Regions from separate parts of the Hymenobacter sp. DG01 genome, predicted to be linked through region 4. Evidence: riboswitches for the same ligand, from Rfam matches in the RefSeq annotation. Region 4 holds a riboswitch; each other region holds the start of a gene.

What was found. A riboswitch is a leader RNA that binds a small molecule or an ion and turns the genes downstream of it on or off. The one in region 4 is predicted to bind S-adenosylmethionine.
Region 1: another riboswitch for S-adenosylmethionine. It lies ahead of FGZ14_RS07560 (amino acid permease); the one in region 4 lies ahead of metH (methionine synthase).
Region 2: another riboswitch for S-adenosylmethionine. It lies ahead of FGZ14_RS00910 (TonB-dependent receptor); the one in region 4 lies ahead of metH (methionine synthase).
Region 3: another riboswitch for S-adenosylmethionine. It lies ahead of FGZ14_RS07510 (phosphoadenylyl-sulfate reductase); the one in region 4 lies ahead of metH (methionine synthase).

The regions. Positions count from the first base shown of each region.
Region 1 is NZ_CP040936.1:1,761,736-1,769,074, forward strand. It holds gene FGZ14_RS07540 (DUF2490 domain-containing protein) at 1-260, shown strand, start outside; gene FGZ14_RS07545 (NADPH-dependent assimilatory sulfite reductase hemoprotein subunit) at 265-1,971, shown strand; gene FGZ14_RS22235 (TSUP family transporter) at 2,082-3,590, shown strand; gene FGZ14_RS07555 (CPBP family intramembrane glutamic endopeptidase) at 3,679-4,266, opposite strand; gene FGZ14_RS07560 (amino acid permease) at 4,631-6,088, opposite strand; SAM riboswitch class I at 6,446-6,538, opposite strand; gene FGZ14_RS07565 (hypothetical protein) at 6,918-7,339, shown strand, end outside.
Region 2 is NZ_CP040936.1:229,324-236,662, reverse strand. It holds gene FGZ14_RS00915 (RagB/SusD family nutrient uptake outer membrane protein) at 1-158, opposite strand, end outside; gene FGZ14_RS00910 (TonB-dependent receptor) at 375-3,401, opposite strand; SAM riboswitch class I at 3,881-3,972, opposite strand; gene FGZ14_RS00905 (hypothetical protein) at 4,240-4,683, opposite strand; gene FGZ14_RS00900 (PepSY domain-containing protein) at 4,680-6,242, opposite strand; gene FGZ14_RS00895 (TonB-dependent receptor) at 6,507-7,339, opposite strand, start outside.
Region 3 is NZ_CP040936.1:1,747,828-1,755,166, forward strand. It holds gene FGZ14_RS07495 (hypothetical protein) at 1-1,437, shown strand, start outside; gene FGZ14_RS07500 (oligosaccharide flippase family protein) at 1,562-3,040, shown strand; gene FGZ14_RS07505 (hypothetical protein) at 3,088-3,387, shown strand; SAM riboswitch class I at 3,481-3,572, shown strand; gene FGZ14_RS07510 (phosphoadenylyl-sulfate reductase) at 3,885-4,661, shown strand; gene cysD (sulfate adenylyltransferase subunit CysD) at 4,713-5,654, shown strand; gene FGZ14_RS07520 (sulfate adenylyltransferase subunit 1) at 5,773-7,059, shown strand; gene cobA (uroporphyrinogen-III C-methyltransferase) at 7,174-7,339, shown strand, end outside.
Region 4 is NZ_CP040936.1:3,861,497-3,868,835, forward strand. It holds gene FGZ14_RS16380 (hypothetical protein) at 1-444, opposite strand, end outside; gene metF (methylenetetrahydrofolate reductase [NAD(P)H]) at 553-1,509, opposite strand; gene metH (methionine synthase) at 1,729-5,439, opposite strand; SAM riboswitch class I at 5,511-5,624, opposite strand; gene FGZ14_RS16395 (alkene reductase) at 5,850-6,983, shown strand; gene FGZ14_RS16400 (pitrilysin family protein) at 7,273-7,339, shown strand, end outside.

The DNA of each region.
Region 1 (7,339 bases), 2.1 Mb from region 4:
TGCTCAACAACGAGGTGATGATGAATTTCGGCAAGGAGATTCGCCTCAACTACTTCGACCAGAACCGACTGTTTGCTGGCCTGGTGTATCAGCTCAACCCGCACGCTCAGCTGCACGGGGGCTACATGCACCTGTTTCAGCAGTTGCCGACGGGTAGCACCTACCGCAATCAGCACACCATCCGGGTGTTTTACTTCCACAATTTCGATCTGAGGCCGACCCCGCCGCCGGTTCCGCCTACCCCCACTACTGCCCCCTAACCTCATGGCTGATATTCAAAAGCTGTCCGAAGTCGAGCACGTCAAGCAGGCCAGCAACTACCTGCGTGGCACCCTGGCCGAGAGCCTCGTTAACCCCATCACCGGCGCCCTCTACCCCGACGATACCCACCTGATCAAATTCCACGGCTCCTACCAGCAAACGGACCGCGACTTGGACTCGGAGCGGAAGCGCCAGAAGCTAGAGCCGCTCTACTCCCTCATGATTCGGGTGCGGGTACCGGGCGGCGTGGCTAACCCTCAGCAGTGGTTGCGCATGGACGAGCTAGCTGACCAGTACGGCAACGGCACGCTCAAGCTCACCACTCGCCAGGCTTTCCAGCTGCACGGCGTGCTCAAGCGCAACCTCAAAAAAACCATTCAGGGCTTCAATGATGCCCTGCTGGACAGCATTGCGGGCTGCGGCGACGTGAACCGCAACGTGATGTTCAACCCCAATCCGCACCAGAGCCGCGTGCACGAAGAAGTGTACGAGGTGTCCCGGCAGATCAGCGCCCACCTCACTCCGCGCACCTCGGCTTACTGGGAGCTGTGGCTAGACGGGGAATCGAAGTACAGCAGCGTACCGAACGAGGGCGAGGAAGATGCCGAGCCGATTTACGGCAAAACCTACCTGCCCCGCAAGTTCAAGATTGCCCTGGCCGTGCCACCCCACAACGACACCGATATCTTCGCCAACGACCTGGGCCTCATTGCCATTGAGGAAAACAGCCGCCTGCTGGGCTTCAACGTGGCCGTGGGCGGTGGCATGGGCATGACGTTTGGCATGCCCGAAACCTACCCCCGCCTGGCCAGTCTCATTGGGTTTGTGCCCACTGAGGAGGTAGTAAACCTATGCGAAAAGGTAGTCACGATTCAGCGCGACTGGGGCAACCGCGAAAACCGCAAGTTCAGCCGCCTCAAATACACTATCGACCGGGTAGGTCTGGATGTGTTCAAGGCCGAGCTGGACAACCGCCTGGGCTTTGCCCTGGAGCACGGGCGGGCTTATGAGTTCAAGAGTTCCGGCGACGCTTTCGGGTGGAGCCAGGGCCCCGATGGTGCCCACCACCTGACCTTGTTTGTGGAGGGCGGCCGCGTGGCCGACCGGCCTGGCAGCCAACTCAAAACCGCCCTGCGCGAAATTGCAGCTTTCCATACCGGCGACTTCCGCCTGACCGGCAACCAAAACCTGATTATAGCTAATGTAGCGCCCGAAGACCGCCTCACCATCGAGACGATTCTGGCCCAGCATGGGGTAGCTGTAGAAACCACTTCGGGGCTGCGGCGGGGGGCTTTGGCCTGCGTGGCCCTGAATACTTGCTCCCTGGCTTTTGCCGAAGCTGAACGCTACATTCCACAACTTATTGATAGATTGGAGCCTGCGCTGGCGGCTCATAACCTCACCCACGACGACATCCTGATCCGGATGACGGGCTGCCCCAACGGCTGCGCCCGGCCCTACCTGGGAGAAATCGGGCTGGTTGGGCGGGCGGTGGGCCGCTACAATCTGTACCTCGGCGCCGCTTTCAACGGGGAGCGGATGAACAAGCTCTACAAAGAAATGTTGGACGAAGACGGCATCGTGGCGGAGCTTACGCCCCTTTTCGCCGACTACGCCCAAAACCGCCAGCCCCAGGAGCGCTTCGGCGACTTCGTGATTCGCCAGGGCTACGTTCAAGCCACCACCGAAGGCCTGAATTTCCACGTGTAATACGGTTAGTTTAGGGAAACGTCATGCAGTGCCGTCGAAGCATCTCGCCCGTGCCTCTGCATAACGTTCTACTCCTATCCGCCCCCTACCCTTCCAACCAACACCAACCCATGCCTCTTTCTTCCAACGAACTTCTTCAGCCGGAACCGCCGCCGCAGCCCAATAGCAACCGGCTGTTTCCTGTGTTTCTGAAGCTGGAGCAGCTGCACGTGCTGCTGGTAGGCGGGGGCTACGTGGGCCACGAGAAGCTCGCGGCCCTGCTGGCCAACAGCCCGGCTGCGGCCGTAACGGTGGTAGCCACCTGGTTTTCGGCGGAGCTGAAAGCCCTGGCCGCCCGCCATCCGAGCGTGCAGCTGCGCGAGCAGCCCTACCAAACCACCGACCTCGTGGGCCACGACCTGGTAATTGTGGCTACCAACGACAAAGCCCTGAACCTGCGCATCAAGGCCGATGCCACGCGCCAGCGCCTGCTCTGCAACGTGGCCGATACGCCCGAAGCCTGCGACTTTTACCTGGGCTCCATTGTGCAGAAAGGCGACCTAAAAATTGCCATCAGCACCAACGGCAAGTCGCCGACCATTGCCAAGCGCCTGCGCGAAATGCTCACCCAGGCCCTGCCCGATGAGCTGCACGACGTGCTGCAGCGCATGTCTGTCATCCGGGACAAAGTCGGCGGCGACTTTGCTCACAAGGTGAAGTCGTTGAACGCCGTGACGGCTGAGCTGACCGGCGGCCCGGCCTACGAGTCGCCGGCGGCGGCGCGGTGGCGTCGCATTGCCACGGCCTCTCTGCTTGCCTTTGCGGTCATGCTCGTGTTCAACATTCTCTCCTACTACTTTACTCTGGAGCAAGTGTGGAGCGCGGCTACCCACGCCGAAATGTTCTGGCTGTTTGTGGCCATCGGCTTTGGCGCGCAGCTGATTGATGGGCTCTTGGGCATGGGCTACGGGGTAGTAACGGCTATCAGCCTGATGAGCCTGAACATTGCTCCGGCCGCCGTGAGTGCCAGCATCCATACCGCCGAAATGTTTGCCAGCGGGGCCTCGGGCTACCACCACTACCGCTTCGGCAACGTGAACAAGCGCCTGTTCAAGGTGCTCCTGATTCCGGGGGTGCTGGGCGCGGTTACCGGGGCCTACCTGCTCTCAAAATTCGGCGAAACCTACGCCGGCTACGTCAAGCCCCTGCTGGCCGCCTACCTGCTGCTGCTCGGTATTCGCATCATTTCCAAGGCCTTTTCCAAACCCGGCTCGCGCAAAAAGCACAAGAAGCTGGGGCTGCTGGCCGCGGCCGGCGGCTTCCTCGATTCGTTTGGCGGGGGTGGCTGGGGGCCGCTGGTAACCAGCACCCTCATTGCCGGGGGCCGCACGCCGCAGTACGTTATCGGCTCGGTGAGCGTCACGGAGTTTTTTGTCACGTTTGCCAGCGCCGTTACGTTTTTTGCCACCCTGGGCATCTCGCACTGGCAGATTATTCTGGGCCTGATTGTGGGCGGCGTGGCCGCTTCGCCCATTGCCGCCCGCCTGGCTGGCCGCATTCCGGTGCGCTGGATGCTGGTAGGCGTGGGCCTGATGGTAATCGTCTGGAGTTTATGGGCCTTGCGGAAGGTGTTTATGTAGGATGATCATGATTTAGCGTAAGAGTCCGCAAAAGAAAGTCCTGCCAAAGTAGTTTGGCAGGACTTTCTTTTGCGTGATGGTTGATGCACTACATCACAACTGCTGGATCGGGCACAGTACGTTGGTGTACGCGGCGTAGTATGACGGCTAGAACCAAGGCGCTGAGCAGCACGGCGGCGACGTAGTACCAAGAAGACGTAAACAGGTCCTCTACCCCATTTAGCTTGCTGGTAGCCGTGTGCGTGCTGGCCTGCAGGGCCAGCAGGTTATTGAGCGCGTGCAGGGCTATGGTCAGCAGTAAGGAACGGGTCCGGTAATACAGCCAGCCCAACAGCAGCCCCATGAGCCCGGCCGAAACTGTTTGCACAGGGTTCAGGTGAAACAGACCAAATAGCAGCGCCGACTGCCCAATAGCCACCCAGGGCCGGTAATTACGCAGCAAGCCGGTAAGCAGTATGCCCCGAAACAACACTTCTTCCAGCACAGGGGCGCTGATTACGAGCAGCACAAAGGCTAGCACAGGCTGCCCCTCCAGACGCAGGAAGGCTTCCGCCGCCCAGTTGGGCAGGTGCAAATAATTTACCGTGGAGCGGAGCACCACCTGCGCCAGCACGATAGCCGGCAGCAGCGCATACACGCTCCCCGGAACGCGGCCCAGCAGTCGTAGTCGCGGCAAGCGCCGACGGTAGCGCCAGAGCAGAAATCCTATGGTAACTAATTCACCCAAAGCAGTTGCCAAGGCACTGACAACAATTGATGTATGATGAAGGAATTTGTTGAAAACAAGAAAGACTGATACTACAGCGAGTACCATTATTAGCAGAAACCACCCCAGGGCGCCCCAGCTTTCTTTTAGGGTAGGATAAGCAGCTTCCGCCACTTCGGAGGCGGGCTCAATTCCTGATTTTGCACGCGTTTCCATGCAATACGGATAAATAAGTAACAGATATCAGGAGGTAAATCTAAAGGGTTTATTTATGAAAATACCCCCGGCCCCTTAAAGCAGGGACCGGGGGTAGCGCCAGCAAAACCCAGAAAGGTTACGCTACCGGCTGCCGGGCTTGCTCCTGCCCCAGCTTGCTATGCTTGCGGCCGTAGCCGAAGTAAATAGCCAGCCCGATAGCCAGCCACACGGCCAGGCGCAGCCAGGTTTCCCAGGGCAAGGACACCATCATCACCAGGCAGGTCAGGATGCCCAGGATGGGCACCAGCGGCACCAGGGGCGTGCGGAAGCCACGCGGGGCGTTAGGCTCTTTCTTGCGCATGATGAGCACACCCAGGCACACCATAACGAAGGCCAGCAGGGTGCCGATGCTCGTCATTTCGCCTACCACTGCAATGGGAACGAACCCGGCGAAGAGGGCAATAAACAGGCCCAGCAGCAGCCCCGACTGCAGGGGCGTCCCGAACCGCTCGTGCACGCGGGCAAATACGGGTGGGAGCAGCCCGTCCTTGGCCATGGCAAAGAACACGCGGGTCTGACCCAGCAAATCCACCAGAATCACGGAGGTGTAGCCGATGATGATAGCCAGAATTACGGCCGAAGACAGCCAGGCGTAGGGCGTTTTCTCGATGGCAATGGCCACCGGGGCAGCACTGTTCTTGAACTCGGTGTAGTTGGCCAGGCCCGTGAGTACGTGGCCGAACAGCACGAACAGCACCGTGCACACCAGCAGGGAGCCGATGATACCGATGGGCATGTTGCGCTGGGGGTTCTTGGTTTCCTGGGCCATAGTAGCCACAATATCAAAGCCAATGAACACGAAGAATACTACCCCCGCCCCGCGCAAAATACCGCTCCAGCCAAACTCCCCGAACACGCCCGTATTGGTTGGGATGTAGGGTTGGTAGTTGGCGGGGTCGATGTACTGCCAGCCCAGGGCAATAAACACCAGCACCACCGACACCTTCAGGCTCACGACCAGGGCATTAAACCAGGCTGAGCTTTTGGTGCCGCGTACCACAATGAGCGTGATGCCCAGCACAATGAGCATGGCCGGGATGTTGACCAGCCCGCGCACCACGCTGCCATCGGCCAGGGTGGCCGTTTCAAACGGCGACATAACCAATTGGGGCGGAATGTGCAGGTTGTACTTGCTCAGAAACTTCACCAGGTACTGCGACCAGCTGATGGACACGGCCGCCGCACCCACCGAATACTCCAGAATCAGGTCCCAGCCGATAATCCAGGCGAACAGCTCCCCCATGGTGGCGTAGGCGTAGGTGTAGGCCGAGCCGGCCACGGGCACCATGGCGGCAAACTCGGCGTAGCACAGAGCCGAGAAGGCGCAGCCCACGGCTGCCACCACAAACGAGAGCGTAACGGCCGGGCCGGCATTGTTGGCGGCGGCCAGACCCGTAAGCGAAAACAGGCCCGCCCCGATAATCACCCCAATGCCGATGGCAATCAGGTTGAAGCCATTCAGGGTTCGTTTCAGGGTGCCAGCCCCAGTGGCCGCGGCTTCCTGCCGCAGCAGTTCCAATGATTTTTTAAGCATAAAAACAGGTGCCACCGCTGGGGTGGCTGGTAAGAAAAAAACCCGGCCATTGTACTACCCCCGCCTGGGGGCAGCGTGCTTTCCGCCCCTGAGCGGGGGTAGCACAACAAACTGCTACTTCGGAGAAGAGGAAAAAGTAGCAAGCTGCTCACTCCCAGATGGGGTGCGCGCCGCAAAGAGAAAACGAGAGCAAAGCCCGCAGCAGCCAGAGTGCCTACCCAGGCGCACTACCTATACGCGGCCGCAACAACAGCCACCCCAAGAATCCGCCGGCACCCGCCAGGAGGCCACACGGAAGCTGGCAGCAAAAACTACGAACGGGGTACTACGGCAGGGGCAAAAGTCCACGGCTTGTTGTTTTTATATGGTCAGGAATTGGCACCGTTCCAGCAGTTGCGGATGGTTGCCGACGCTTCTTAGAGCCTGTCTCTCAGCGCCTCTGTATAAAAACAATCCTTTGGGCTAGAAAGAATTGATGGGGCAAAGGTAGGGCCGGAAATCCACCGCTGCAAACTGCTCAGCTGCCGGCCTGTTTCCTCTGGTTTTCCGGGCAGTGCCTACGCGGCCGGCCCCGCCCTCCTTGTCCGGCTTCCGGACACTCACAAGCCATAGCCACTCTCGCAACTAACATGTAGCCAAGCTTTTACTACCCCCGATTAGTTTGAGGCCCCGAAGTTTAACCTGAAAATTTAATTATTTTCAGAGGCCCTTCAGCCGGTGGTTTAGCCAAAGTTGGCATTTGAGTTGGGTATTACCCATACAGAAGCTCGCAGCCTGGCTGCTACCACTAAGCGCTTCCTTTCCTGAATTTAACTCTTCCAACATAGCCATGAAAAAGATTCTCGTTCTTCTCGCCGCCTTCTCTCTTTCAGCAGCCGCCGTTTCGGCCCAGACTACGCCTGCAAAAGCCGCGTACGGGCAGCATCAGAAGGGCAACAAGCCCGCCAAAACGCCCGAGCAGCGCGCCGACCACGCCGCCCAAAGTCTGGCCAAGAAGCTAAGCCTCTCGGCCGCTCAGACCGAGCAGGTGCGCCAGCTGAACCTGGCCCGCTTCCAGGAGCTGCAGGCCAAACGCACCCAGGTTGCTACCGCCGCCGATAAAAAGCAGCGTCATCAGGCCATGAAAGCGAGCAAGGACCGCTACGAAGCCCAGCTTAAGCAAATCCTGAGCGCCGAGCAGTACACGAAATACGCTCAGCTGCAGGCCGAAAAGCAGGCCAAGCGCAAAGCCCACCAGGGCCAGCGCCAGGC
Region 2 (7,339 bases), 1.1 Mb from region 4:
ATGGTGGCGGAGCGGGCACTGCTGGCATCGGTTATGGCCTGGTCGTCGGGGAGCTGTTGCACCGGCGTGGGGTCCAGCAAATCGTTGCAGGCCGAGAAGCTCAGGGTAGCAGCACCCAGCACGGCGGCAAACAGCAAGTGGTATAGCGAAGATTTCATCGAGGTCAGATTCTGAAAAACAGGGGGTAATGTCATGCTGAGCGCATTTGAGCCTAAAGTCGCCGGGGCAAGCCTGGCTACCACTTCGTTCTGGCGGGGCGCCTCACCCCCCGGCCCCCTCTCCGGAAAAGGAGAGGGGGAGCCGGGCGATTGGGTATGCTTGCCTCAGGTGGCCTTGCGTTCGGTGCCGCCTTTGCACGACGGGCGGCGGGTTGGTTACAGGCCCACCGTCAGGCCTACCTGGAAGGTGCGGGGCTGGGGCACCGTGGCCCAGTCAATGTTTTTGGTGTTGGCTACCCCGCTCTGGGAGTTCACCTCGGGGTCGATACCGGAGTAAGGCGTGATGGTGAGCAGGTTGGCGGCCTGCACGTAGAGGCGCAAAGAGTTGAGGTGGGCTTTAGCGGCTACCTCCTTCGGCACAGTGTAGCCCAGCGAGAGGGTGCGCAGGCGCAGGAAAGAGCCGTCCTCCAGGTACCGGTCGCTCAGGTTCTGCACTACCCCCCCATAATTGTTGGAGGCCGGGTTGGTGGTCAGGCGCGGAATGTCGGTTTGGTCGCCGGGCCTTTGCCAGCGGTCCAGCTGCTCGCGCAGGTAGCCAATGTTGCTCTGCGTGCCCCCATGCACCAGGAAAAAGCGGTTCATGTTCATGATTTTCGCCCCCTGCTCGAAATTGAGGGTAAAGCCAAAATCCAGCCCCTTGTAGGTCACCGAGTTGATCACACCCCCGAAGTAATCGGGCCAGGCGTTGCCCACCAGCTTGCGGTCGGCCACCGATAGTTGCCCGTCGCCGTTCACGTCCTGGTACTGGGCGTCGCCGGTTTCGGGGTTCACGCCGGTTTGGTGGTAAAGCCAGAACGAGTAGAGCGGGGCGCCTTCTTCGAGACGGAAAATGTCGCGGGAGCCCGAGGTGATGGGGGCCGCCAGCTTCTCGATGCGGTTCACGTTGCGGGCCACGTTGAAGGTAGTGCTCCACTGCACGGCCGAAGCGGATGGCAACCAGTTGGCCGTTAGCTGCACCTCGAAGCCCTTGTTGCTCACGGCCCCATAGTTTTCCACCACCGAGGCAAAACCCGTTTTGCGGGGCACCGGCACGTTCAGCAGCAGGCCCGAGGTGTACTTGTCGTAGTAGTTCAGCTCCAGCAGCAAACGGCTTTGCAGCACGGCCGCATCCAGGCCCACGTTCCACTGCCGGGTGCTTTCCCAGCTCAGGTTGGGGTTGGCCAGCTGCAGGGGGGTAGTGCCGGGCAAATCGAGATAGTTGGCCCCACCCTGCACCAGGCCCCGGGCGGCGAAGTCGCTGATGCCGGCTTGGTTGCCGGTTTTGCCCACACTGCCGCGCAGCTTCAACTCCTGAAACACGTTCAGGTTCTTAATGAATTCTTCCTCACTCAGGCGCCAGCCCAGGCCCACGGCCGGGAAGTAGCCCCAGCGGTTGTCGGCCCCGAAGCGGGAGGAAGCGTCGGCCCGCAAGCTCACGTCGGCGGTATAGCGCTGCTTGAAGCTGTAGGTAGCCTTGCCAAAAAACGACAGCAGCCCTGCCTGGGAGCGGGACGAAGAGCCCGTTTGAGTAGCTGCCGAGGCGATGCTGGTCAGGTCGTTGCTCGGGAATTGCTGGCCCGAAAGGCTGGTGCGCTGAAAGGTATTTTTCTGGATAGTATTACCCACCAAGGCCTGCAGGGAGTGGTTTTCCCCGAAATCCACCGAGTAGTTTAGGGTCTGCTCGTTGAGCAAGGTAATGTCGCGCGACAGGAAGGAGGTAGCCGTGCCCCGGGGCTGCCCGGCCAGGATGAGCGTGTTGTTGAAGTTGTTCTCATACATGTCGTTGAAGTCGATGCTCCAACTGCTGCGCAAGGTCAGGTGCTTGCCAAACTGGTACTGCCCGTACACGTTCGAGATGACGCGCGAGCCCACCGCGTCGTTGTTCAGGTTGCCAATCAGGGCCTGGTGGTTGTCGAAGGAGCCGTACTTGGCGTAGGTACCGTCGGGGTTGTAGATGGGCAGATTGGTGCGCGGAAACAGGGCCGAGTTGATGACCCCCACCGGGTTGTTGTCGTTGCTGCTCACGTTGCGGTGGGTGCGCGTGAGGGCCGTGCTCGTGCCGATGCGCAGCCTATCCGTCACGGAGTTATCCAGGTTTACGCGGAGGCTAAACCGGTCGAAGTTGGTGGGCCGGGCAATGCTTTCTTGCCGGAAATACCCGCCCCCCACGTAGAACTGCGTTTTGGCTGAGCCCCCAGCCGCCGACAGCTCATAGCTCTGGGTTTGGGCTGTGCGGAACACATCAGAGAGCCGGTCGTAGGTTTGCTGCTCCTCGGGCAGGCCGCGCCCCCCGGAGGCCACCGAGCGGTAGGGCAGTTGAGTGGGGTTGCCGCCGTCGTTCAGGAACCGCTCGTTTTCCAGCTGGGCCAGCTCCTGGCCGCTCACCAGCTCATACTGCTTGGGTGCCTTCGACCAGCCGTGGTAGGTATTGAAGGTGATACGGGTTTTGTCGCCGGCCTTGCCACGTTTGGTGGTGATGAGTACTACCCCGTTGGCCCCCCTCGAACCGTAAATGGCTGTGGCGTTGGCGTCCTTCAGGATTTCGATGCTCTCAATGTCCTGGGGGTTGATGTCGGCCAGCGGGTTGCTGGATACCTGGTTGCCCAGACCGGTGGCAATCAGGTTGGTGTTGTTGATGAATACCCCATCCACCACGTACAGCGGGTCATTGCTGGCATTCACGGAGTTACTACCCCGGATGCGGATGAACACCCCGCCCCCCGGCACCCCCGAGTTGGCCGATACCTGCACGCCGGGCGCTTTGCCCTGCAGCAGTTGGTCGGGGCTGGCCGCCGGAATATCCTTGAGCGCGTCGCCCTTCACCGAGCTAATGGCGCTGGTCAGGGTTTTGCGGTTTTGCTCGCTGTAGCCCGTTACCACCACTTCCGAGAGCTGCTTCACATCAGCTTTCAGGGCTACGTTGATGGGGCCGCCGGTAGCTGCCACGGCCTGGCTTTCGTAGCCCACGGCGCTGATGGTCAGGATAGTGCTGCCGGGCGGCAGGGTCAGAGAGAACGAGCCATCGGGCCCGGTGGAGGCACCCACGGTGGTGCCTTTCACCACTACCGTCACGCCCGGCAAGGGGCTGCGGTCCGTGGCATCCACAATGGTACCAGTTACGGTGGAGGCGGCCGTCTGGGCGAAGCTCGCTGGGGCCAGGCCTGCCACCACTGCTGGCACCGCCAGAAGGGTAGAGGATTTCATATGCAGGAAAGAGTTGGAAGGTGAGCACACCACTTCCCGGCCAGCCCCGGCACGGGGGCCGCGTTGGCAAAGCTGGAAGTGGACGCAAAGGGGTGAAAACCCAGGAGCGGAAGCCTTCTGCCCAAATCCGGCTCGTGCACAGCCGGAAGCTATTCGGTCGGCGGGAGCCAACGGAACTAGCGGTTTACAGGAAGAGAAAGCGCCGCGGGGCGGCTACTCGGCAGCCGAAGTAACCGGCCGACAAGGAAAGCCCTCAGGCCTGACAGGCCCGGGTAATGCGTAGGAAAGTTGCGCGCTACCGCACTACCCTACCGGAGCAAGCAAAAAGCAAGTAAGGGAATCTCCCTCCGCCTTAGCAGCCCATGCCCAGCATCCGCATACAGACGAGGCCACGCATCAGGCCACAACAGGCAGGCTGAGGCGCAACGTGACGATGGGTACTGCTGGGGATGCTGGTGAAGGACTTCACGGCGTTGTTGTTTTTATATGGTCAGGACTTGGCACCGTTCCGGATGTTCCGGGGGTTGTCGGCGGTTCATCGAGCCTGTCTCTCCGCGCCTCTGTATAAAAACAATCCTTTGTGAGAGAAAGAATTGGTGCTGTAAATGTACAAGCGGAATTTTCAGAAATGCAAATCCTTCGTTCGAATTAATCTTTGGCCAGTACAAACCAAAGGTTTTGCTGGCCCTTACTCGTATTCATTCTTCGGCTTTCAGCAGTTAAGCCAATACTATATCGTTACTATCTACGTAGCCTGTACAATGCGTATGCCCGGGCCACTGTTGATTAAACCAGTGACACGGGCATGCGTGCTACATAAACTATTATAGTCAGATACTTACCTCACAGCTTTGGCCGAATCCAGGGCAGCGGTCATCTGGCGTTCTAAATCCGTTAGCTCCTGCGCTTCGGCAGCCCAAAAATCCTCGTATTGGTGGGCGGTCAGCTGCACAGTGTCGGGTTCTTTGTACTGGTGCATCCAGGTCATCATGGCGGCATCGGCGCGGCGCAAGCCCCTGATGATGCGGTGCAGGCGCTCGGCTTTGGCTTGGCCCGAGGTGGTAGTAGAATCCAGGCCAACGAGCTGGGCGGCGAGGCGCTGGCGTTCCGATATGAGTCCATCCATGCGGGCCATCAGCTCGTCGTGGTGGCGCATAACGGCCGCACGGGTAGCGGGTGTTTTGCTTTCCAGCGGCTGATTTTCTTGGGGCTGGCAGGCCACTGCGAGCAGGGAAAGAGCTGCGTAACGCAGCCGTAAACTCAAGTTCATTGGGACGCTCATTTCATCTTGATAAATAGCCACAAGCCCAGCACCGACACGGCCAATACGCCGGCGGCAGCCAGCATCGTGATGATGTCACGGATGTTTTTGCCCAGCTCCCCGGCGGCGTGGTACTTGTGCAGGAAGGCGAAGCTCAGGCCTTCGTAGCGGGCTACATTCTCGACGCGGGCGGCGAGGCGGCCGGTAGCGGGTTCCACGTACAAGGTGGTTTTCTGCGGGGTATTGTAGGCCACTTTCATAACGGGCAGGCGCTTGTTGATGAAGCCGTACTCGCCTTCGAAATGATCCACCAGGGTAGGTTTGCCGCTCATGGCAGGGGTAGCACCACCCCCGGCTTGTTGCAGGAAGGTGTTAGCCAGAAACGCCGCGTAGTGAGTGGCGCCGTCGGGCAGCAGCTGGCCGGTAGCGGCATTGTAGTAGACTACGGGGGTAGCGCGCACCGCTTCCACTGGCTGGCCGGTGCTGGCGCCGGCCGCCGGGCCGGTGGGCTTTTCTGCCGGAAGCAGGAATACCTGGTAGTACACCTGTCCGTTCAACTCCGCCAAGGTTACCTGTTGCACCGATTCCCAGGCCAGAGGCAACTCCGTGAGGTCCACGGCCAAGGCGGGGGTAAGCACGGCGGGCGCGTGCTGGTAACGCAGCCTGTCGTCGGGGTGAAGCTTGAGGTAGACGTGGAAGGCCCCGCTGCCCGCGAAGGTGAACGTAACCAAGGCCACGGCCAACCCTACCTGCCGGTGGTACTTGCGCAGCCAGCCTACCCGGTCCTGGGCATTGCGGGGCTTGCGGAATTTATTCCACATGAACCCGTAAATCACCAGCCCACTCACGGCCGAGGCGATGATGATACCCAGCAGCACCAGCATGGTCAGTACCTGGAACGTATTGTTGCCTATCAACTCCAGCCACGACCAGTTGTGGAACAAGTCGAACACCCGAATGAAGGCGCTGCGGCTGGCGTTGTTGAACGTAGCCAGCCGGGCCGGGGCCGTTTCCACGTACACTACCAACCCGTCGGGCCGGTCGAGGGCAATGCGCCACACGGGCAGCAGGCGGTTCACAAACTTATACTCCTGGTCGAAGCCGGTGATGCGCACGGCGCTGCTCACTTGCGCCGTAGAGTCTTGGGTGAAATAGCGGGCCAGTTGCTCGGCGTACTGCCGGTCGGCGCTGACAGGCAAGGGCTGCCCCGTTTCGGCGCTGAAATAGCGCGGCACGGCAGTAGGCGCTTCGGTGCCTAGCTGCACCTGGTACGCCTGCTGCTCCTGCCACTGCACCACGCGCACACTACGTAGGCTGGCAATCTGATTCTGCGTCAGCACCTGCCGCAACGCCACCTTTGGCTTGGCCAAGGGGGTAGGCACCAAAGCTTCGCGGGCTATTTTCGGCCGCAGCCAGTTGCTCATCAGTGGGTGCGCGAGGCCGCTGAGGGTCCAGAGGATAACCGGTACCACCGTCAGCAGCCCGATGATGCGGTGCCAGCGGTACATATTGCGCTGCACCACCCGCTTTATAGGGCCGGCAGCCCGAACTGCTGGGGCGGTTTGTTGAGTTGTTTGCATAAGAAATGTCTGTTGTCAAGGACGCAAGGCCTCGTTGGTTCTTTTGTAGAAGGTCATCCGGTGCGCTGACGCCGCCGGGCATCGTGTGAGGTGACGTTATCAAATCAACCTCCGTGCTTGATCTTGCTGGGCTACAGAGCGGTTCTAGCTGCTACCCCATCAAGATTAGCCAGAGGTAGGGATGCTTCGACAGCACTCAGCATGACACGTTTTAGGGCCGTTGCCCTACCCTTCTCCTGCCACTGTTTACCTGCCTCTTACCCCTCACTTCTTCCCCACAAAATTGTACTGCACTCCTACCGATACCGTGCGGGGAGCGGCGGGCGTGAAGGTAGTGCGGTCGGTGAGGGCGTTGCCGCGAGTGGCGGCGTTGGCGTATAGCTCGTCGGTGAGGTTGATGACGTTCACGAAGACTTCCAGCGTTTCGCGCCAGCTGTAGCCGGCCCGGGCGTTGAGCACGCTCACACCACGGGTGCCAAACAGTGTCCGGTCATCGTAGCGCACCCGGTTTACCTGGTCTTGGTACCAGCTGCTAATGCGCTGATACTCCAGGGAAGCGCGCAGGCCGCGCAGCCACTGCGGCTTGTAGGTCAGCTCGGTATTGGCAACCCAGCGCGGGGCCTGGGGCATTTGCTTGCCGTTCACGTCCTTTACCGCGTCGGTGGCGTTGGTGCTGAGGGCAAACTCCTCGAAGCGGTGCACGGCGTTGGTGCCGCCGAAGCGGAAGAACAGCTCGGCGGTAGGCTTCCAGGTCAGGCTGTATTCGATGCCGCGGTGCAGGGTTTTGCCGGCACTCTGGTAGTCGGTGGAGTTATCGGGCTGGCGGATGCTGAGCAGTTCGTTGCGCCCACCCAGCTGGTACAACGCCACATCCAAGTACACCTTGTTGTCTAGCAAGGAAGCCCAGCCCCCAATTTCGCGGTTGTAAAAGCGGGCCGGCTGCAGGTTGTAGTAGAACTCGGCGGGCACTACCTCGCCGGTGGTTGTGGTAACACCGGTTCCGGGGCGCTTCCGGAAAATAGCTGTGAGGCCAGGCGGCGTGAAGCCCTGTGAGTAGTTGGCGTACAGCCCCCGGCCGTGGCCTAGGTCGTAGGTCA
Region 3 (7,339 bases), 2.1 Mb from region 4:
CCGCCTTTCCCCATCACGCCGCTTCCAATTCCGACGGAAACCCGGCTAGCCTATGTACTTCAGCACTTCCGCATGGCCTACGAGGCTGTGCCGACGGTGTCCATCGGGTACGCCGAGTTGCAGCCGCAGGTGGAGGTAGCGGAGGCGGCCGGGTCGTTTTTCAGCGAGCAGCAGCCCTACCCCCCTGCCCCCACCCAACGCGAGTGGCTGGGCCAGTCCATTCCGGTTTTCTTCGACCTAGCGCCGCAGAAGCCGCTGCTGGAGTTGCTGCCCGGCGGGCGGGCCCTGATTCACGCCGACATCATTTCGGCGGCTTTCTACCTGCTCAGCGGTTGGCAGGAGTATTTTTCGGAGGAGCGTGACCAGCACGGCCGCTTCCCTTACTCGGCCAGCGTGCAGAGTCGCTACAGCTTCGTGACGGTGCCCGTCGTGAACTACTACTTCGATGTGCTGAAAACTGCCGTGGAGCACGTCATGGGCCAGCCGCTGCAGCCGCGCCGCTGGGCCGGTGGGGCCTCCTGGGCCGCCTTCATCACCCACGACATCGACAACCTGTACAGCGCCTGGAAAGCCCCGGCCAAAGCTGCCCTGCGCCAAGGCCGGCTCCTGAGCTTCGGGCAGCAGCTGTGGCGGCATTTCACTACCCCTGACGCCTGGGACAACCTCCGGCAGGTGCAGGAAACCGTAGCCAGTTACGGCGCAAAGAGCACGTTCTTCTTTCTGCCTGAGCACCGGAAAGCTGCCAACGGCACGCCGAATGCGGATTATAAACTGCGCAAGGTGTGGACAAAAATAGCCGCAGCTATTCAGGATGCAGAGGTAGGCCTGCACGCGAGTCTGGGTACTGCAGCACATGGCGGAAAGTTGAAGGTGGATTGGCTTAAAATTCCGGTACCATGTAGCGGCATCCGGTTTCACTACCTGAGTTGGGAGCCGCGCATCACGTCCACTTTGCTGAGTATGGATGGTTTCACTCATGACTCTACGCTAGGGTTTGCGGAGCACTTTGGCTTCCGAAATTCCTACTGCCTACCGTTCTATACTTTCAATTTTAATGCTGATCCTTTTATTGTTGATCCTCCGCAAATGAGGCTTTATACGCTACCATCAGAAGCACCAGCTTTCTTTACCCTAGGACCGAAAAACTCTATTCAGACATCTACATTCCTGGAAATCCCGCTCAACGTGATGGACGCTACCCTCCATCACCCGCGCTACCTCCAACTGGCTACCAAGGAAATCCTGCCGGCTTTGATGCCGATGTTTCAGAAAATAGAGCGGTTCGGGGGCGTGTGCACGGTGCTCTGGCACAACGAGAACTTCGACCCGGCCAACGAAACCAACGGCCCCCGCCAGTTCGCCGAAATCATGGAGTACCTTCGCGGCCGCAACGTGGCCTTCGTCAACGGCCGGGAAATTTGTGAGCGAATGGGCTAGCAATGTCATTCCTCGCTTCGGTCGGAATCTGGGTTACTCCGCCGCGTGGAGAACCTAGACCTCTCGCTTCGCTTAGAACGACAGCTGGAACATTCATTCATTCACTCATTTATCACTTCACCGTTTGGGTATCGTTCAGCGGCAGGGGCTGCGCAACACCATTATTTCCTACATCGGGCTGGCGCTGGGCTTCGTGAGTACGGCTCTGGTGCTACCCAACTTTCTGCAGCCCGAGCAGCTGGGGGTTACGGCCACCCTGTCGTCGGTAGCCACGCTCTACGCCCAGGTTGCGGCCTTTGGCTTTGCCAGCGTGGGCATCCGTTTTTTCCCTTACTTCCGCCATCCAGAGTCGGGGCACCGAGGGTTTCTGCCGCTGCTGCTGGGTGTGCCGCTGCTGGGGTTTGCAGTGGTCACGGCCCTGTATTTTCTGGGCGAGCCACTGCTGCTGCCCTGGTATGGGCGGGATGCGCCCCTACTGGCGCCGTACTACGCCTGGGGTGCCGTGCTGGCCTTGTTTACCATGCTTTACTCGGTGCAGGATGCCTACCTCAAGGCGCTGTACCACACGGCTTTCTCGTCCTTCGTGCAGGATATTCTGCTGCGAGTTCTGATTGTGACGGGGGCTTTCCTGTTTGGCTTTGGCTACCTGTCTTTCTCAGGCTACGTGCTGTGGTTTGTGAGCGTAAACAGCGTCATTGCTTTGCTGCTGACGGCTTACACGGCGGCCATCGGGGAGCTGCACTGGCGACCTACGCAGCAGGTGCTCACGGTGCGCCCCCTGCGCGAAATGCTGGGCATGGGCGCCTTTACCCTGCTTGGCAGCCTGTCGGGCAGCATCATTATGTTCATCGACACCCTGATGGTGGGCGCCCAGGTGAGCGTGGCGGCGGCCGGCATTTACGTGGTGGCCGGCAACATCAGTACGGCCTTGGCTATTCCGGCCCGCTCCCTCAACAAAATAGCCTTTCCGCTCCTGGCCGACTACTGGAAGCAGCAGGACCTCCCGCGCATGGCCGACTTCTACCGCCGCGCTACCCGCCTCAACACCCTCATCGGCTGCCTGTTGTTCCTGGGCATCGCCTTGAATCTGGACTTTATCTACTCCCTGATGCGCAACGCCCGCTACGCCGAGGGTACGGTGGTGGTGCTGCTCCTACTGGCCAGCAAGCTCTTCGATGGCATCACGGGCGTTAATGGCCTGATGGTAGTAACGTCTCCACGCTACCGGTTCGACCTGATTTTCAACGTGTCACTGGCGCTGCTCACTATTCTGCTCAACGGTTTGTTGATTCCGCGCCTGGGCATGGTGGGGGCGGCGGTAGCGGCCTGCATCGCGCAAGTCAGCATTAACGTGGCCCGCACCTGGTTTGTGTGGCACAGCTACCGCATGCAGCCCTTTACCTGGCGCATCCCGCTGATACTAGGTATTGCGGCCGTGGCGGGGGTAGCAGGCTGGCTGATGCCCTCCCTTAGCTCGCCCCTGCTTACCATGCTCCTGCGCTCCACCGTGCTGACGCTGGTGTACGGCGGACTGATTCTGGTGACGAACTCGGCCCCCGAAGCAACTGCTTTTCTCAGCAAACTTAAACAACGGAAACACTAGCCGTTGTTTTATATATTATTATTCTACAGACTGATATACTATCTTCTATGAACGCGGTGAAGCATTTTCTGGGGTCAATTTTAGCCATTGCTTTCTTCCTTTTACTGGTTGTGATTTTCAGGGAGCATATACCCGGGAAAAGAAACCAGCACAATTCCTATCTGGTCCGGGTGGGCATGTCTAAACAGCAGGCAATGAGAATAATGGGCGGCGCTCCGTCGCGCAGAATGCTGGGCGTTTCTGCTGATTCAGCGTACGTGTACAAGGCCTCGCCTGCAGCCTCCGATAATATCTACCTAAGCATTGGGGCCGATGGCGTAATTACGAGCGTCAGCCACGGCGAATAATCAGGATTTTTAGTTGACCAGAAAAATAAAATTTGGAAGTATAAAATTCTGGCCGCTACTTTTGCCCCATCAATTCTTTACCTGAAAGGATTGTTTTTATACAGAGGCGTGGAGAGACAGGCTCGACGAAGCGCCGGCAACCAGCGGACCATCCGAAACGGTGCCAAGTCCTGACCATATAAAAACAACGTACCGTGAACCGCTTGTCTAACTCCGCCGCCACATCCGCCACCACCATTGCTCTACAGCATGGGTGTTGTGCTATGATGGGCATGGCGTGTTGTTGTCAGGCGTAACGCACCCTTCTTTTTTTCCTGGTTTGTGCGCCTGGCAGCTCTGCTGACACAGTTTTTTGTGTAGCTGACTCTGCCCGCACACCCGGCTTTTCGCCCTTGCCGCTGCTGGCTGCGCCTCCTTGTTTGGCTGCCACCGCGGGGTAGGGCCATCCTGTCAGCTGAAGTTTGCGCCTGTGGGCCGGCTTCCCTCCCCTTCTTGTTATGTCAGCAGCAACTGCTGCGCCGGCCGTCCGCGCCTTGCTCGACGACCTGCGCCCCCGGCTGATCCAGGCTACGGCCCTGGAGCGGCTGCGCCTCGTGGCTGAACGCTTCCCCGAACAGGCCGTTTTTTCGACCTCTTTCGGCCTGGAAGACCAGATTATCAGCCATTTAATCTTCAGCCACCAGCTTCCCATTCAGGTTTTCACCCTCGATACGGGCCGGAATTTCCAGGAAACCTACGCCACCTGGAACAAGACCCTGCTGAAGTACGAGCAGCCCATTGCGGTGTACTACCCCCAGCGGGAAAGCGTAGAGCAGCTGATGCTAGCCAAAGGCCCTAACTCCTTCTACGAGAGTGTGGAGAACCGCAAGGAGTGCTGCCATATCCGCAAAGTGAAGCCCCTGAACCGCGCCCTGGCCGGCAAAGCCGCCTGGGTTACGGGCATCCGCGCCGAGCAGTCGCAGAACCGCCAAACCATGGACCCCGTGGAGTGGGACGCGGCTCATAACCTGGTTAAAATCCATCCGCTGTTCGACTGGACCTGGGACCAGGCCGTGGCCTTCACCCAGGAAAACGGAGTGCCGGTGAACACCCTGCATCAGCAGGGCTTCGTGAGCATCGGGTGTGCCCCCTGCACCCGCGCCATTCGGCCGGGCGAGGACTTCCGGGCCGGCCGCTGGTGGTGGGAAGACCTTTCGGCCAAGGAGTGCGGCCTGCACGCCACCGCCCATCACAACGGCCCCGACCCGGTGGTGGAGCCCGTTCCGGCAGGCTAGCCACGGGCCTTTTACCTCTCATTCGTCTCTACAGCAGCTCCGCCAGTTTAGCTGACTTCTGCGCTAAATCGTGTTCTACACATGAGTACCCCTTCTTTCGATTATCTCGACCGGCTGGAAGCCGAAGCCATCCACATCCTGCGGGAAGTGGCCGGCCAGTTTGAGCGCCCAGCCCTACTCTTCTCGGGCGGCAAAGACTCCATCGTGCTGACCCGCCTCGCGGAAAAGGCCTTCCGGCCCGGCCGCTTCCCGTTTCCCCTGGTGCACGTCGATACCGGCCACAACTTCTCCGAGGTACTGGCCTACCGCGACCAGCTAGCTGAAAACCTGGGCGAAAAGCTGATCGTGCGCCAAGTGGAAGATACCATCAAGCGGCAGCGCCTGCGCGAGCCGGGCGGCAAGTTTCCCAGCCGCAATCCCCTGCAAACCTATACGCTGCTGGAGGTCATTGAGGAGTTTGAGTTCGATGCCTGCATCGGCGGGGCTCGCCGCGACGAGGAAAAGGCCCGGGCTAAGGAGCGCATTTTCTCCGTCCGCGACGAGTTTGGGCAGTGGGACCCTAAGCGCCAGCGCCCCGAGCTCTGGAACATCTACAACGGCCGCATCCAGAAGGGCGAAAACGTGCGCGTGTTCCCCATTTCCAACTGGACGGAGCTGGACGTGTGGCGCTATATCCAGCGCGAGAACATTGCCCTGCCCGACATCTACTTCGGTCATGAGCGCCGTTGCGTGGTGCTACCTACCGGCCAGCTACTAGGCCTTTCGGAGCACTTGCGCCTGGATAAGGACGATGAAATCGTGACCCGGCAGGTGCGCTTCCGCACCGTCGGCGACTCTACATGCACGGCCGCCGTGGAAAGCGACGCCGCCACCGTGGAAGACATCATCCAGGACCTGCTGCTGGCCAAAGTAAGCGAGCGGGGCGCTACCCGCCTCGACGACAACATCTCGGAAGCCGGCATGGAAGACCGCAAACGCAACGGGTATTTCTAGTGGGGTGATGAGGTGATGAAGTAATGAGGTGAAAAGAATGGTCCTGCAATGGCTTCCTCCCTCTACTCCATCATCCCACAACACATTTCACCTCATCACCTTTCACCTCATCACCAACATGGACTTACTTCGATTTATCACCTGCGGCAGCGTCGATGACGGCAAAAGCACCCTGATTGGGCGGCTACTCTACGACTCCGAATCGGTGTCGCTGGACGTGCTGGCGGCCCTGGAAAAGCGGCAGGCCTCTAATGGCACCGTGGATTTGGCTTTGCTGACGGATGGCTTGCGGGCTGAGCGCGAGCAGGGCATCACCATTGATGTCGCCTACAAGTATTTCACTACCCCCCGCCGCAAGTTCATCATTACCGATGCGCCGGGCCACGTGCAGTACACCCGTAACATGGTAACCGGCGCCAGCAACGCCGACCTGGCCATTGTGTTGGTAGATGCGCGCCAGGGCGTGATTGAGCAAACCCGCCGCCATACGCTCATTGCCGCCCTGCTGGGCATCCGGCACTTTGTGCTGGCCGTGAACAAGATGGATCTGGTAGGCTACGACGAAGCCGTGTTCGCCAAGATTGCCACCGACTACGCCGAGCTGACCAACCACTTCAACCTGCCCGCAGCCACGGCTATTCCGCTCAGCGCCCTCAACGGCGACAACGTGGTGAAGAAGTCGGTGCTCCTACCCTGGTACACTGGCCCGAGCCTGCTGGAGCACCTGGAAAGCGTGCCCGGCGCTTCGGAAACGGCCGCGCCGGGTCGCTTCCAGGTCCAGTACGTCATCCGGCCCCAAACCGCCGAGCTGCCCGATTACCGTGGCTACGCCGGCCAGATCCAGAGCGGCCAGTACCGCCGCGGCGACCGGGTAACGGTGCTACCCTCCGGCCTGCAGTCGGAAATCGAAGCCATTGAAGTAAACCAGCAGGAAGTTGATGCGGCCTCCGCGCCCCAGGCCGTGGTGTTGCGCCTGCGCGACGACGTGGACGTGAGCCGCGGCGACTCCATTGTGCCGCTGGCCGAGGCCCCTACCCTCACCCGCGAGCTGGAAGCTACCCTTTGCTGGATGAGCGAGCAGCCCCTGTGGCCCGGCCGTAAGCTGCTGGTGCAGCATCATTCCGCGCTGGTGAAAGCGGCCATTCCGGCCATCCTCTATAAGGTGAACGTGCACACCTTCGCCCGCGCCGCCGCCGATTCGGCCCAGCTCAACGACATCGTGCGGGTGCGCCTGAAAACGGCCCTCCCCCTGGCCGTGGACACCTACCTGGAAAACCGCGCCTCCGGTTCCTTTATCCTCGTCGATGAGCTGACCGGCGACACCGTGGCGGCCGGCCTCGTGGAAGCCGCCGACTCCGAGTACTTCACCCTGCCCGTCGGTCCGCCGGTGGCCTATTCTATTTAGAAATCTGAGTCTGGGGGCACACGGGTACCTGCTCATCAAATAGAACGTCATGTCTAGACTAGCTCGACATGACCGGCAGTTTTCCCAGCTCTCACCTCACTTCTCCCTACCCCCATGTCCACAACCAAACTACCACGCCTGACGGTACTCGGGGCCGGGCCCGGCGACCCGGAGCTGCTCACGCTCAAAGGGGCTCGGGTGCTGGCCGAAGCCGACGTGATTCTCTACGATGCCCTGACCAACCACGCCCTGCTCCAGCACGCACGCCCTGCGGCTGTAA
Region 4 (7,339 bases):
GCGCAGCTGCGTTTGCAGGCCGGGCCAGGCCGGACATAGTTTCTCCAGGCGCCCGAGTACGCGGAGTGCCCCCCGGGCATCGCCGAGCATCCGTAGCATGGTGGCCCACCCCGAGAGGGCCCCGAAATGGCGGGGCTCCAGGCGCAGGGTTTCGCGCACGTCGCGCAGGGAGGCATTGTACTCACCCCGCAGGTAGTAGGCGGTGGCGCGCTTGTTCCAGCCCTCGGCATAGTCGGGGCTGGTTTCCGTGAGCAAGGTAAACTGCTGAATGGCCAGGGTATAGTCGCCGGCGGCCAGGGCGCGCATGCCCGCCTCCAGGTACTTGTCGAGTAGCGGATGGCCGGCCGTGAGCCAGATCTGCCAGATGCCGTCCTGCAGGGCCTCAATTTCGGCCGGAGCCGTGGCCTCCCGCAGGCGTGCAAACAGGTCGTTGAGGGAATTCAAAAGGTGAATTGGTGAGATGGTGAAATAGTGAGTTCTACGTTTTCAAAGGCGCAAGTGGCGCAGTCTGAACGAAAAACTCACCGTCTCACCAATTCACCATCTTGCCACTTAAAACAAAGCCGCCGCTACCCGCCGGATGCTCTCCGACTTGCCCATGCTGTAGTAGTGCAACACCGGCACGCCGTGGGCCATCAGCTCGCGGCTCTGGTTGATGCACCACTCAATGCCAATTTCGCGGGCCGCCGCGTTGTCGGGGGCCAGGTGCACGGCGTCGGCCAGGGCTTCCGGAATGTTGAGGTAGAAGGCCCGGGGCAGCATGGTGAGCTGGCTTTTGGTGGTCAGGGGCTTGAGGCCGGGAATGATGGGCACGGTAATGCCCGCCTCGCGGCAGCGCTTCTCAAAGTTGAAGAACTGCTCGTTGTCGAAAAACATCTGGGTCACGATGTAGTCGGCTCCGCGGTCCACCTTGTGCTTGAGGTAACGCAAGTCGGCCCCGTAATTCGGCGACTCAAAGTGCTTCTCGGGGTAGCCGGCCGTGCCGATGCAAAAGTCGGTGGCCCAAGTGTCATCCTGCTCCTCATCCAAGTATTCGCCCTTGTTCAGGTTGGCCACTTGCCCAATCAGGTCGGCGGCGTAGGCGTGCCCATCAGGGTCGGGCTTGAAGTGACCTTCACTCTTGATCGGGTCGCCGCGCAGGGCCAGCACGTTGTCAATGCCAAGAAAGTGCAGGTCGATGAGGGCGTTTTCGGTTTCTTCTTTCGAGAAGCCTCCGCAAATCAGGTGGGGCACCGTGTCCACATCAAACCTGTTCTTGATGGCCGCGCAAATACCTACCGTGCCGGGACGCTTCCGCACCGTTTTCTTCTCCAGAAACCCGTTGGGATGCTGACGGTACACGTACTCCTCCCGGTGGTAGGTCACGTCGATAAACGGCGGCTTGAACTCCATCAGAGGCTCAATGTTAGAGAATAGGTTCTGAATGTTCTCGCCCTTTTTCGGGGGTAGCACCTCGAAGGAAAACAGCGTCTTGCCGTCGGCGCGGGTCAGGTGTTCAGTTACTTTCATATAGAGCACCAGCGGGTAGCCAGTGAGTCGTAGGAGTAGTAAGCTCTCGTCCTCAAATGAGGAGGGGGATGGTTGATAGGCCTTGAACTATTACACCAGACCGTCATGTCGAGCTTGTCGAGACATCTCGCTCGAATCGTTGGGCTGACATTGGAACGTCAGTACGCGAGATGTCTCGACAAGCTCGGCATGACGGCCTATTGTGGCGTTTTAGACTCTCTACAGCGCCGTTACCGGCACGCTAGCGGGGTCGTAGTTCAGGTTGGGGGCCAGCCAGCGCTCTAGTTCCGGCAGCGGCATGTTCTTGCGCTCGGCAATGTCCTCCACTTGGTCCTTGCTGATGCGGCCGAGGCCGAAGTAGCGGGAATCGGGGTGGGCGTAGTAGAGGCCGCTGACGGAGGAGGCAGGGTACATGGCCAGGTTCTCGGTGAGACGGATGCCCGTAGTGTTTTCTGCGTCGAGGAGTTCAAACAGGGTAACTTTCTCGGTGTGGTCGGGGCAGCCTGGGTAGCCGGGAGCGGGGCGCACACCTTTGTATTTCTCCTGAATGAGATCTTCGTTGGAGAGGTTCTCGGCAGGGTCGTAGCCCCAGAACTCTTCGCGCACGCGCTGGTGCAGGCGCTCCGCAAATGCCTCAGCTAGGCGGTCAGCCAGGGCTTTCACCATGATGCTGGAGTAGTCGTCGTGCTCTTGCTCGTACTTTTCTAGCAGCTTCTCAATGCCTAGGCCAGCCGTTACGGCAAACCCGCCAATGTAATCTTCGCGGCCGGTTTCGCGCGGAGCCACAAAGTCGGAGAAGGCCAGGTTGGGCACGCCGGGTGCTTTCTCGCTCTGCTGGCGCAGGGTAAAGAACTCCGTCTGGATTTCCTCGCGGGTGTCGTCCTTGAAGATCTGGATGGTGTCGTGGCCGACGGTGTTGGCGGGCCAGAAGCCCAGCACGGCGCGGGCCGTGAGCAGCTTCTCGTCGATGATTTGCTTGAGCAGCTTCTGGGCGTCGTTGAAGAGCTGGGTGGCGGCTTCGCCCACGTTCTCGTCGGTGAGGATGCGAGGGTAGCGGCCTTTGAGCTCCCAGGTCTGGAAGAAGGGCGTCCAGTCGATGTACTCAGCCAACTCCGCCAGTGGGTAGTCTTCCAGTGTTTTGGTGCCCAGGAAGCTCGGCTTCACGATGCGGCTGGTTTCCCAATCGGCTTTGAAACCGTTTTCGCGGGCGGCTTCGATGGTCAGGTAGTTCTTCTCGCGCTGGCGTCCGGCATAGTCCTCACGGAGCTGGCGGTATTCCTCACGCACCGTGCGGGCGTACTCCACATCAGCGGTGCCTAGCAGGGCCGCAGCTACACCCACCGAGCGGGACGCATCATTCACGTGCACGATGGGGCCAGAATAGTTGGGCGCAATTTTCACCGCGGCGTGCAGACGGGAGGTAGTGGCACCACCAATGAGCAGCGGCGTTTTAAGGCCGCGCTTTTCCATTTCCTGAGCCACGTACACCATTTCATCCAGACTCGGGGTGATGAGGCCACTGAGGCCAATTACGTCCACTTGCTGCTTCACGGCTTCGTCCAGAATCTTTTCCAGGGGCACCATTACGCCCAGGTCCACAATATCGAAGTTGTTGCAGGCCAGTACCACGCCCACGATGTTCTTGCCGATGTCGTGCACGTCGCCTTTCACCGTGGCCAGCAGGATTTTACCGGCGGTTTGCCGGTCGCCGCTTTGCTTGTCGGCCAGCAGGTAGGGCTCCAGGTAGGCCACAGCCTTCTTCATCACGCGGGCCGACTTCACCACCTGGGGTAGGAACATCTTGCCCGCGCCAAACAGGTCACCAACTACGTTCATGCCAGCCATCAGGGGGCCTTCAATTACTTCGAGTGGCCTAGCGACCTGCTGACGCACCTGTTCAGTGTCTTCGTCGATGAACTCCGTGATGCCTTTCACCAATGCGTGCTGCAGGCGCTCGGCTACGGGCAGGCTGCGCCAGGCGTCGGCTACTACTTCGGTTTTGTCCTTCTGCTTTACTGTGTCGGCGAATTCCACGAGGCGCTCGGTGGCATCGGGGCGGCGGTTCAGGAGCACATCTTCTACCAGCTCTAGCAGGTCCTTGGGTACTTCGTCGTACACGGCTAGCTGGCTGGGGTTCACGATGCCCATATCCAGGCCGGCCCGGATGGCGTGGTAAAGGAAGGCCGAGTGCATGGCTTCGCGCACCACGTCGTTGCCGCGGAATGAGAAGCTGATGTTGCTGACGCCGCCGCTGGTGAGGGCGCCGGGCAGGTTTTGCTTGATCCAGCGGACGGCCTCAATGAAGTCGAGGGCGTAGGTGCGGTGCTCCTCCATGCCGGTGCCCACCGTCAGGATGTTGGGGTCGAAGATGATGTCCTCGGCCGGAAAGCCCACTTCGTTCACCAGAATGTCGTAGCTGCGCCGGCAGATTTCGATGCGCTTCTCGTAGTTGTCGGCCTGGCCGTTCTCATCGAAGGCCATTACCACCACGGCGGCGCCGTACTGGCGCACGGTGCGGGCGCGCTCCTTAAAGGTTTCCTCGCCCTCTTTCAAGGAAATGGAGTTGACAATGCTCTTGCCTTGTACGCATTTCAGGCCGGCTTCCAGCACGCTCCACTTCGAGGAGTCAATCATAATCGGCACCCGCGAAATGTCGGGCTCCGAGGCAATCAGGTTCAGGAACGTGGTCATGGCCTGCTCCGAGTCGAGCATGCCTTCGTCCATGTTCACGTCGATGACCTGGGCGCCGCCTTCTACCTGGTCGCGGGCTACTTGCAGGGCGGCTTCGTAGTTGCCGGTTCGGATGAGGCGGGCAAAGGCGCGGGAACCGGTTACGTTGCACCGCTCGCCCACGTTCACGAAGAGGCTGTCGGGGTAGATACCGAAGGGCTCTAGGCCACTCAGGCGGGTAGCTTTCGGCAGCTCGGGCAGCTTACGCGGCTCATACTTGTCGGCCAAGCGGGCCAGCTCACCGATGTGCTGAGGCGTGGTGCCACAACAACCACCCACCACCGTCACGAGACCTTCCTTGAGGTAGTTTTCTACCACGCCCGCAAATTCCTGGGCCGACTCATCGTAACCGCCAAACGCATTCGGCAAACCGGCATTCGGGTAAGCCGAGATGTGCACGTCGGCAATACGGCTCAGCTCCTTGATGTACACCTGCAACTGATCGGCGCCGAGGGCACAGTTCAGGCCCACGCTCAGCAGGGGCAGGTGGCGAATCGAGTTCCAGAACGCCTCTACCGTCTGCCCCGAGAGGGTGCGGCCGGAAGCGTCGGTAATGGTGCCGGAAATCATGACGGGCACCACGCGGCCGCCTTCATCGAAGAACTTCTGAACGGCATACAGTGCTGCTTTGGCGTTCAGTGTGTCGAAGATGGTTTCGATGAGTAGCGCGTCGGAACCGCCGTCAATGAGGCCGCGCACCTGCTCGTGGTAGGCAGTGGCTAGCTCGTCAAACGTCACGGCCCGGAAGCCGGGGCGGTTCACGTCGGGGGAGAGGCTAGCGGTACGGTTGGTGGGCCCAATGGCGCCGGCCACGAAGCGGGGCTTATCGGGGTTCTGGGCCGTAAACTCGTCGGCTACTTCCTTGGCAATGCGCGCCGACTCGTAGTTGAGCTCATACACGATGTCCTCCAGGGCGTAGTCTGCCTGGGCAATGGTGGTGCCGCTGAAGGTGTTGGTTTCCACCATGTCAGCCCCAGCCGCGAAGTAATCGGCGTGGATGCCTTTGATGATATCGGGGCGGGTGATGCTGAGCAGGTCGTTGTTGCCGCGCAGAGGCTTGGGGTGGTCGGCGAAGCGCGTGCCGCGGAAGTCAGCCTCTTCCAGCTTGTGGCGCTGAATCATGGTGCCCATGGCGCCATCCAGAATCAGGACACGTTTGGCAAGGATATCGTGCAGCGGGGAGTCAGTGACGGTCGGCATATCGGCTCTTCAAGTAATTCGGCAGCGAAAAAGTGCCTATCCAGAGAGAGCCGTGCGGGAAGCGCGTCCTGTTCTTATCTTCTTCCAGACCGCCTAAGCAGCTCGGAAAGGGAATTAGCACCTTGTTTTATTTCAGGTTGCTAAGACGTCATCGGGCCCAATCCCTCGGTCTTTCTGGATAAGTAACTCTGCGAAGATACAACCGGAATCTTCGAAATTCAATTCGGGAAGCCGGGAGCGGGGCTGGCTCACCGATTTTGGGCCGAAGAGCCTCTCGGCAGCGCAAAGGCAGCGCGCCTCCACCAGCCTAGCAGGAAAATAAATGTAACCGCGGCGGAAACATATATGTAGGTACCCGAGTTGCTACGCGCTGGATCCGCAGGTAGCGGGTTCTCTATATAGACTTCATCATGAGCCAAACCACCAATCTGTTTACGCCCGTGCAAGTGGGTGCCCTCACGCTGGCCAACCGCTTCGCCATGGCTCCCATGACACGCAGCCGCGCTACCAACGAGGCTACCGCCCCCACCGACTCCGTGGTGAAATACTACGTGCAGCGCGCCTCAGCCGGCCTCATCATCTCCGAAGGCTCTCAGGTATCGCCCCAGGGCGTGGGCTATATCAATACGCCCGGTATCTACTCGGAGGAGCAGGTAGCCGGCTGGAAAAAAGTGACGGATGCCGTGCACGCTGCCGGGGGCCGCATTTTCATTCAGCTCTGGCACGTAGGGCGCGTATCGCACCCCTTCTTCCACAACGGGGAGCTACCCGTAGGGCCCTCGGCCATCAAGCCCGAAGGCGCCAAAGCCTTTACCGGTCAGGGCTTTGAAGATGTGCCAACGCCGCGCGCTCTGGAGTTGAGCGAAATCCCGGGGGTAGTAGATCAGTTCCGCCAGGCCGCCCGCAATGCCAAGCTCGCCGGTTTCGATGGGGCTGAAATTCACGGTGCCAACGGCTACCTGCTTGATCAGTTTATTCAGGACGGCTCCAACCAGCGCGCCGATGAGTACGGCGGCAGCCTGGAAAACCGCAGCCGCTTCGTGCTGGAAGTGGTAAAGGCTGTGGTGGATGAGCTGGGCGCCGACCGTGTAGGCATCCGCCTCTCGCCCCAGGGTAGCGCCAGCATCAAGGACTCTGATCCGGTGAAAACCTTCAGCTACGTAACCGAGCAGCTCAACCAGTTCAACCTGGCCTACCTGCACGTCATTGAGGCCCTGCCCGGCCACCCCATGGCCCAGCCTCAGGCTCCGGCCGTAGCGGCCCACCTGCGCAAAATCTTCAACGGCACCTTCATCCTGAACGGCGGCTACACCCAGGAAACCGCCGATAAGGCCCTGGCCAACAACGAAGCCGACGTTATTGCCTTCGGGGTGCCTTTCATTGCCAACCCCGATCTGGTGGAGCGCTTCCGCATCGGGGCCGCCCTTAATACCCCCGACCCCAGCACGTTCTACGTGCCCGGCGACAAAGGCTATATCGACTACCCCTCTCTGCAGGAGCAAGGTGTAGATACGAAAGAGCCCGTGGATTACCAGAACAACTAAGCCGACCCCGCCTGGCTTACAGAAACCCGCTTCGGCCCCGGCCGAAGCGGGTTTCTTTGTAATGGGCCTCACCCTGGCTTTGCTACCCAGGGAGAAAGGTGCCAGACGATAAAGCTGTTGGCGGCTACCAGCGCGGGCGAGCATTTATTGACCGAAACCGGGCGTAAGTGCTCAGGTTAGACCGGTTCGTTGATAATTTGCTTTTCTTATATAGAGTAGGATTAATTCTTTGCAGCAGAATGTGTAGGTTGAGGGCCATTTCGGACCCATGCTTTCCTATCTTCTGACTATGAAGCCACTACCTCCGGTAAGTCGCGCGCTGGGCTTGAGCGCGGCCCTGCTGCTGGCCCTGAGCG